4 regions of the Weizmannia sp. FSL W8-0401 genome follow, and region 3 is predicted to be linked to each of the others. Evidence: riboswitches for the same ligand, from Rfam matches in the RefSeq annotation. Region 3 holds a riboswitch; each other region holds the start of a gene.
What was found. A riboswitch is a leader RNA that binds a small molecule or an ion and turns the genes downstream of it on or off. The one in region 3 is predicted to bind S-adenosylmethionine.

Region 1: linked by a shared signal. The riboswitch ahead of NSU00_RS07360 (assimilatory sulfite reductase (NADPH) flavoprotein subunit) and the one ahead of metK (methionine adenosyltransferase) in region 3 are both predicted to bind S-adenosylmethionine.
Region 2: linked by a shared signal. The riboswitch ahead of NSU00_RS03865 (O-acetylhomoserine aminocarboxypropyltransferase/cysteine synthase family protein) and the one ahead of metK (methionine adenosyltransferase) in region 3 are both predicted to bind S-adenosylmethionine.
Region 4: linked by a shared signal. The riboswitch ahead of NSU00_RS02170 (bifunctional homocysteine S-methyltransferase/methylenetetrahydrofolate reductase) and the one ahead of metK (methionine adenosyltransferase) in region 3 are both predicted to bind S-adenosylmethionine.

Annotation. Positions count from the first base shown of each region.
Region 1 is NZ_JBBPAG010000001.1:1,546,757-1,548,956, reverse strand. Features, by position in the region: gene NSU00_RS07360 (assimilatory sulfite reductase (NADPH) flavoprotein subunit) at 1-1,062, opposite strand, end outside; SAM riboswitch class I at 1,183-1,283, opposite strand; gene NSU00_RS07355 (2-phosphosulfolactate phosphatase) at 1,457-2,152, shown strand; partial or broken gene NSU00_RS07350 (phosphosulfolactate synthase) at 2,145-2,200, shown strand, end outside.
Region 2 is NZ_JBBPAG010000001.1:840,405-842,604, forward strand. Features, by position in the region: gene cls (cardiolipin synthase) at 1-594, shown strand, start outside; SAM riboswitch class I at 693-800, shown strand; gene NSU00_RS03865 (O-acetylhomoserine aminocarboxypropyltransferase/cysteine synthase family protein) at 904-2,200, shown strand, end outside.
Region 3 is NZ_JBBPAG010000001.1:2,198,552-2,200,751, forward strand. Features, by position in the region: gene metK (methionine adenosyltransferase) at 1-820, opposite strand, end outside; SAM riboswitch class I at 965-1,113, opposite strand; gene pckA (phosphoenolpyruvate carboxykinase (ATP)) at 1,290-2,200, shown strand, end outside.
Region 4 is NZ_JBBPAG010000001.1:450,507-452,706, reverse strand. Features, by position in the region: gene NSU00_RS02170 (bifunctional homocysteine S-methyltransferase/methylenetetrahydrofolate reductase) at 1-981, opposite strand, end outside; SAM riboswitch class I at 1,049-1,149, opposite strand; gene NSU00_RS02165 (LCP family protein) at 1,574-2,200, opposite strand, start outside.

The sequences.
Region 1 (2,200 bases), 650 kb from region 3:
GAAAAGCACGGCTGCCTGCTGAAGCAGTGGTTTTGTTAATCTCGTAATTTCATAATGTCTGAGCAATGCTTCCCTGGCCGGCAGTACTTCCCCTTTTTTATTGATCGGAACCGGTTCTTTTGGATCCCAGCCGAGCTTTTCGATCAGCCGTTCCACGAGTTCCGGGTCATTTTCCGGGTAAATCCCGATGCTGTCCCCCGGTTCAAATGTAAAACCGGAACCTTCAAGGGATAATTCGATATGGTGCGTTTCTTTATTGGACCCTTCCCAGTTCAAATTGATATTTTCCAGCACTTCCGCCTGGAACGGGTTGGATTTGGAATAATCGGTGTTTGCAGGCCGGGTGGCATCGGCAGCGGTTGAAGGCGGCAAGGCAGATGACTGGAGCACGCCTGTAACCCCTTCAAACCATTCCTGGGCGTCTTCTTCATAATCCACATCGCAATCCACTCGCGGATAGAGCCGTTCCCCGCCCAACTCTTCCAGCCTCTTGTCGATCTCTTTTCCGACCTTGCAAAAAAACTCATATGTCTGGTCCCCAAGCGCCAAAACGGAAAAAGGGACCCCGTCCAGTTTTGGGGCTTTTCTGCTGTGGATCAGCTCATAGAAAGACAATGCGTTGTCGGGCGGGTCCCCTTCCCCTTGTGTGCTTGTAATGATGAGCAGATACCCTGCATTTTTTAAATCTTTCGGCTTGGCCGCATCGAGTGCCGAAAAAGATACGGCAAACTGCATTTCTTTTAATCTGGCGGCGAATGCTTCGGCAAGCGCCTGGGCATTGCCTGTCTCGGAACCAAACAGCAGCGTAACCGTTTTGGTTGCCGTCTGTACCGGCTTTTCAGCAACAGCTGTACTTCCCGGGGGATTCGTTCCTTGTTCGGCAAACGGATAGGTTAAATATCCGCTCAGCCATAATTTTTGCTGATCCGTTAACATTTGCAGCAGTTCATTTAACTTTTCCGCCTGTTCTTTACTAAACGGGCTGTTTTGTACACTTAACGGCAAATCTTCCACCTCGCAATGTTTGCATGCACTTTTCATTTGTTTATTTATGTATGACATCCTAATCCAAATAGACATAGAAGTTTACTTGGATTTTAATCCGCTTCTTTCCATGAGAAGCACCTTCGAAAAAAGCTCTTCTTACAAAGATAAGAAGAGCCGGCGCACAATGGTCAACTTCTCTTATCTTTCAGACGATTGTCTGCAGGAATTGGCACAGTGTTTTTCAACCTGTTGCCGAGGCTTCAAAGGGCCTTTCCCTCCACCTCTCTGGATAAGAAGAACGAATCATTATTTAGAAATCATTGAAAACATTATACAATCAAATGCGGCGGGAGTCAATTCTTTTTTGAACAGACGGGGGCGATAAAAAAAGAAAAGGGTGGCAAGTTCCGCATCAAGCGTCCCTCCAATATACTTTATGTATCTTTTGCACAGAATGAGGGGGGAATGGATGAACATCCACATTTACCAGGGGAATGAGATCACGCCGGAAGACGGGGATGCCAATATTGTGATCGATGTGATCCGCGCGTTTACGGTTGCCCACCATGCCTTTTTGGGCGGCGTAAAAGAGATATGGCTGGCAGACTCAAAAGAAGCGGCTTTTTGTATCAAAGACAAATACCCGCATGTCTTGCTCACGGGCGAAGGGAACGGGCTTCCGATACCGGGATTTGATTTGGGCCATTCACCGGCCGCCATCGCCAAACAGCCGTTAGCCGGCAAAACGCTGGTGCAAACATCCACAAACGGGGTAAAAGCAGCCTTCCGCGCCCTTTGTGCAAAGGAAGTCTATGTTACCGGCTTTTCGAATGCAAAAATGACGGCAAAATGGGTCCTGCGCAAATGGAAAGGCAAAGACAACGCCCGCATCAACATGATCGCTTCCCATCCGACGGGGGAAGATGACCTGGCATGCGCATTATACATGGAAAGCATCCTTACCGGCTCCGGCACGATAAAGCCGGAATCAGTGATCAAGGAGATTGTAAATGCCAGTGTTGCAAAGAAATTTCTTGATCCCGGACAGCCTGCATTTAACCCGGCTGACCTAGAATTTTGCATCAACGAAAGAGACTGCGGGTTTGTTATGAAAATTGATCCAACAGGAGAATTTCCAACGATCGTGAGGGTTGAAGATGAATGACCATGGTTTGACACTGCCTTTACGCAATGAGAAACCGCGGGATTGCGG
Region 2 (2,200 bases), 1.4 Mb from region 3:
GTGAAAAATGAAGAACGTTATTTCCCGGTCATCCCGCCGCAGGGGGAAACCGATATCCAGATTGTCTCAAGCGGCCCCGATTCCGAATGGGAGCAGATTAAAAACAGCTATATTAAAATGATCAATTCCGCCAAAAAATATATTTATTTGCAAACACCGTATTTTATTCCGGATGACAGCCTCCTGAATGCGCTGACGCTTGCCGCCTTATCCGGAGTGGATGTCCGGATTATGATTCCAAATAAACCGGACCATATGTTTGTCTACTGGGCGACGCTTTCCAACATCGGCCAGCTGTTAAAAACGGGCGTCAAAGTGTACATTTATCAAAATGGGTTCATCCACGCGAAAATGATTGTCGTAGACGGGAAAATTGCTTCCGTCGGCACGGCCAATATTGATGTGCGCAGTTTCCGCCTCAATTTTGAAGTGAACGCCGTGCTGTACGACCGCGAGCTTTCCGGCACACTTGCCGGCATTTTCCGGGACGACATGGCCAAATCAACCGAATTAACGCTCCATGTTTACCAGAACCGGCCGCTTTATGTACGGTTTAAAGAGTCCATTTCCCGGCTGTTGTCGCCAATTTTGTAGAAGAAAAAGAAAATTTTTTCAAAAAAGGTTGACGGTTTGCCATTGGTCTTCTATAATCTTAAACAATAAGTCATTCAAAATTGAATTATGAAAAGAAACTCTTATCGAGAGCGGCGGAGGGACTAGGCCCTGCGAAGCCCGGCAACCTTCAGGCATTTGCCTGAAAAGGTGCTAATTCCTACAGACATGCGTCTGAAAGATAAGGGAGGAACTTACATACATTGTAACCCTCTTCCCTTACGAAGAGGGTTTTTCATTTCCTCTTCCATCTTTCGCGGGAAAATTTTAAAAAATCGGGAGGCTTTAAAAATGACACAATCATCATTACAACCGGAAACTTTATTGCTGCACGGGGGCCAGGAACCGGACCCGGCGACAGGCTCGCGCGCCGTGCCGGTATACCGGACGACTTCTTACGTTTTTCCGGATACAGAACATGCAGAGGGCGTCTTCAATTTATCAAAAGAAGGTTTCATTTATTCCCGCCTCGGCAATCCGACTGTGGATGTGTTTGAAAAACGCGTTGCCGCACTGGAAGGCGGAACGGCGGCTGTCGGTTTGTCATCCGGCGCGGCGGCCATTGCCTTCTCCATTTTGAATATTGTGCGTGCGGGCGACGACATCGTATCCGCCAGCAATCTTTACGGCGGCACCTATAATTTGTTTGCCGTGACATTGCCGAAATACGGCATTAACGTCAAGTTTGTGGACGGGTCTGACCCTGAAGCGTTCCGCCAGGCGATCACCCCGAAAACGAAAGCATTGTATGCGGAAATTATCGGCAACCCAAGCCTGCAGGTGCTCGACGTGGAAAAAGTGGCGGAAGTTGCCCATGAAAACGGCATTCCTTTGATTGTCGACAACACGTTTGCTTCTCCGTTTGGCTCGAATCCGATCAAATGGGGAGCGGACGTGGTTGTCCATTCGGCGACAAAATGGATCGGCGGGCACGGAACGGCGATCGGCGGTGTTGCCGTTGACGGCGGGCATTTTGACTGGAACACAGAGAAATTTCCGGACTTCAGCGAACCGGATCCGAGCTACCACGGCTTGCGCTACGGCGTCGACACGGCACAGGCTGCGTTCGCCACAAAACTTCGCGTTCAGCTTTTGCGCGACTTCGGGCCGGCTTTAAGCCCGGACAACGCCTTTTTATTCCTGCAAGGGCTTGAAACGCTGCATCTGCGCGTGGAAAGGCATAACGAAAATGCGTTGAAAGTCGCGGAATTTCTGAAAAACCATCCGGGTGTTGCATGGGTCAATTATCCGGGCCTTGAAGACCATCCGTCCCATGAGCTGGCGCAAAAATATTTGAACGGCGGCTACGGCTCCATTGTTAACTTCGGTGTGAAAGGGGGCCGGGAAACAGGGAGGCGCGTGATCGACAATATCAAGCTGTGGTCGCATGTAGCGAATGTCGGCGACGCGAAATCGCTGATCATCCACCCGGCAACGACTACGCATTCGCAGCTGAGCGATGAAGAACTGGAAAAGTCAGGGGTCACGGGTGATTTGATCCGCTTGTCTGTCGGGCTTGAAGCCGTCGAAGATTTGACAGCCGACCTCGATCAAGCCATTACAAAAGCGACGGCCGTTACAGCCCGGT
Region 3 (2,200 bases):
CGCCGTGGCGTGCATAGCCGCCGTACGTGTCGACAATGATTTTGCGGCCGGTCAGCCCGGCATCCCCTTGAGGGCCGCCGATAACAAAGCGGCCGGTCGGATTAATCAAATACTTTGTATCCGCATCGAGTAAGTCTGCCGGCACAACCGGTTCAATGACGTATTTTTTCATATCCTCCTGAATTTGCCCGGCACTGATGTCAGGATTATGCTGCGTTGAAATGACAATCGTATCAATCCGGGCAGGCTGGTTGTTCTCATCATATTCAACTGTCACCTGTGTCTTCGCATCCGGGCGCAAATACGGGATCACTTCATGTTTGCGGAGTTCAGCAAGACGGCGGGCAAGCTTGTGGGCAAGCGAAATGGGAAGCGGCATCAGCTCTTCTGTCTCATTGCAGGCAAACCCGAACATCAGGCCCTGGTCGCCGGCTCCGATTGCCTCAATCTCTTCATCGCTCATCCCGCCTTCGCGGGCTTCCAAAGCCTGGTTAACGCCGCGCGCAATATCCTCGGACTGTTCGTCAATCGATGTCAAAACAGCGCAGGTTTCCGCATCAAAACCGTATTTCGCGCGCGTATAGCCAATCTCTTTAATGGTCTTGCGCACCACTTTCGGAATATCCACATATGTATTGGTGGAAATTTCCCCCGTGACGAGCACGAGCCCTGTCGTGACGGTAGTTTCGCAGGCAACGCGGGCATTCGGGTCTTTTTCTAAAATGGCATCCAAAATGGCATCGGAAATCTGGTCGCAAATTTTGTCCGGATGGCCTTCCGTCACCGATTCCGATGTGAACAAATGCCGTCCTTTTAACATCCGCTTTTCCTCCTTATATGGTTACATATTGGAAACGGTACTCATACCCTAAACTCGATTCATTTTAAGTACAAAGCCAAAAATAAAAACCTTTCCCATTCATATGAGTGGAAAGGTTTTGACTTCAATCAATCGCGCCTTTCACTCTTATCGTTCAAGGAAACATTCCTTGCTGCAGGTTAGCACCTTTGCCTGGAAGTCAAGCGGCAGCTGCGTTGCGAGCGCATTGCCTGTTCCAGAGGCGGGTTGCTGGGTTTCATCGGGCCCGTCCCTCCACCAGCTCGGGATAAGAGTATCCGTTCAAAGTAAAATCATACGCAATTTAGCAGGCGCTGTCAATGCTTTTTTCACCATTTGCCCTTTTGCCCCCTGCATTTTTCCCGGAAAAAAGTATGTAATAAACGGATGAATATGTTATACTGATATCGTTTAAAGCGAAATAAGTTATTCAAAGGGGCGGTTTATGAAAATGGATCTGATTGGCGCTTCTGACGATTTAAAGTTTTTGTTGTCGGGGGAAAATGTGCGCATGCAGCTTTCCGTGCCGCAATTAATGGAAAAAATTATTGAACGGAAAGAAGCTGTGCTGACAACGGAAGGGGCCATTTCTGCTACAACAGGAAAATACACAGGAAGGTCTCCGAAAGATAAATTTATTGTCGTCGACTCCGAATCAAAAGACCGTGTCGACTGGGGCAAAATCAACCAGCCGGTATCTCCCGGCGTGTTCAACAGGCTCTATGAAAAAATGGTCCGGCATTTAAAAGGGAAAGACGAAATTTTTGTGTTTAAAGGTTTTGCGGGTGCCGATCCAAAAAGCCGCCTTCCGATCCAGACCGTGAATGAGTTCGCCTGGCATAATTTATTCGCGCATCAATTGTTTATCCGGCCGGATGCGGAGGAACTCAATCAACACGATGCGCAATTTACCATTCTTTCCGCGCCGCTGTTTAAAGCAGACCCGGCGCTTGACGGCACGAATTCCGAAGCGTTCATCATGATTTCACTTGAACGCCGGATGATTCTGATCGGCGGAACGGAATATGCAGGCGAAATGAAAAAAAGCATTTTTTCCATCATGAATTATTTGCTGCCGCAAAAAGGCATCCTTCCCATGCACTGCTCCGCCAATACCGGGAAAAACGGCGATACGGCCCTGTTTTTCGGCTTGTCCGGGACCGGGAAAACGACACTTTCCGCCGATCCGGAGCGCGCGCTTATAGGGGACGATGAGCACGGCTGGTCCGACAGCGGCGTCTTCAATATTGAAGGCGGATGCTATGCAAAGTGCATCGGGCTTACAGAAGAAAAAGAACCGCAAATTTACCGGGCAATCCGGTTTGGGACCGTACTTGAAAATGTAGTCGTAGATCCGGTGTC
Region 4 (2,200 bases), 1.7 Mb from region 3:
CGGTGTGTCCAATTCGACAATGACGGAATGGCGTTTTTTTACAATTTCATGCAACGGCGGTTCGTACTGCGCCGGGGCGGCTGCGATTTCGATTTTCGGTGGGCGGACCGTTTTTTCTGTGACAGGCAAAAGCCCCTGCACCCCGTCTGCGATTGCTTTGATGTGAGCTGGGGTCGTGCCGCAGCAGCCGCCGATCAGGCGCACACCCTGTTCGACCAGTTTTTCGGCGCATGTTTTAAAATAATCGGCGTTATTTGTGAACGTGAACCGGCCTTCCTCGTAATCTAAAAGACTCGCATTCGGGTATGCGGACAAAAAGGCACGCTTCGGTATCGGGATTTCTTCGAACGCCTGGATCATGTGGTGCGGGCCGAGCCGGCAGTTTAGGCCGGTCACATCAGCGCCGCGGTTTTCAAGTTCCTTGAAAGCATCGCGGACCGGGGTTCCGTTTTGGAGCACGCCCGGTTCGATAAGCGAGAACTGGGCGATGACCGGGACATCCGCTTCTTTTTTCGCAATGTCTACGACCGTATACAGTTCTTCCGCGTCAAAATACGTTTCCAAAAGCAGGGCATCAACTCCTTCGTTCAGGAGGTGAAAAATCTGCTCGCGGAACGTACGCTTGATTTCGGCAAGTGTTGCTTCGGTTTTGCGCTGGCCGCGGATGCCGCCGACCGTGCCGAGTATAAATGTGTCACGGTTTGCCGCTTCTTTTGCGATCTGGACAGCCGCTTTGTTGATATCTTTTACTTTTTCTTCCAGGCCATACTGTGCCAGCTTGATATAGTTGGCGCTGTACGTGTTTGTCTGGATGACCGATGCGCCTGCTTCGATATAGGCGCGGTGGATCGCGTGGATGTCTTCCGGATGGGTCAGGTTGAATGACTCATAACATGTGTCGGCGCCGTATGCATATAGCAGTGTCCCCATTGCCCCGTCTGCAACAAGGATGCGGTTTTTTAACGTTTCGAGAAGGTTCAAATTTTTACACTCCCTTTGAATGATATGAAAAAAGCCTCCCAGAAAAGGAGGCAAGATGACAACATTCTCCTTATCTTTTCAGGTATACCTGTTGGATTTAGCACCGTGCCGTATGGCTGGTTGCTGAGGTTTCATCGGGCCAAGTCCCTCCGCCTCTCTTGATAAGGCTATTCGATTGAACGTACTTAAAATTTTGACTTATTTATACTTTACACTTTGTCGGGTGACATGACAAGGGGGAAATTGAAATTCATATTGGATGCGGTTTCGCCCCTATTGTCTAATTGGCTTTCTTTTGCCTTTTTGAGCCCTCCAAAAGGACAATTTGCTCCCGGTACGGCTCTCTTTTGTCTTTTTGAGCTCTCCAAAAAGACAATTTGCTCTTGGTACGGCTCTCTTTTGTCTTTTTGAACCCTCCAAAAAGACAATTTGCTCCTGGTACGGCTCTCTTTTGTCTTTTTGAGCTCTCCAAAAGGACAATTTGCTCCCGGTACGGCTCTCTTTTGTCTTTTTGAGCTCTCCAAAAAGACAATTTGCTCCCGGTACGGCTTTCTGTCTGCTACAAAAAAAAGAGCCGGAACCGGCCCCCCTGTTATTCATCCAAAAACTGTTTGATGGCTTCGGTATTTTTTTCTTTGTCCACTTCGAGCGCGGCGCCGACGCCCGGATAACTGACATTGGTATAGGTACCGGCAACCGGTACGGTCATTGTTTTGACCTTAAGGTTGCCATTGACCATGACGTCTTTAACGAGCGCAAGAATGTTCATTTTGCTCATGTTGGTGGCCATATACGGCTGGATGGTTCCGAGCAGTTTCGGTGCTTTGGCGATGCCGTTCACGCTGAAGACTTCAGATTGGAGCGCTTTAAGCACTTTTTGCTGGCGAGCAACCCGGCCAAAGTCGCCTTGCGCATCATGTCTGAACCGTGCGTAGGCGAGGAGTTGTTTCCCATGCATGAGCTGTTTGCCAGGATAAAGCGTCAAGCCGATGTTTTTCGACATTTTATGTTCGACGTTCATTTCAATGCCTTGAGGCGCCAGGGTATCGACAATTTTAACAAAGCCTTGGAAATCGACGAGTGCATAATATTGCACATCAATGTCAAAATTGGTTTTGAGTGCTTGGCGGAGCAGTTCAACGCCCTTCTTTTGATGGTTCAAATTGCCAAGATAATAGGCAGTGTTAATTTTATAGTTTCTATACCCCGGGATTTCGGC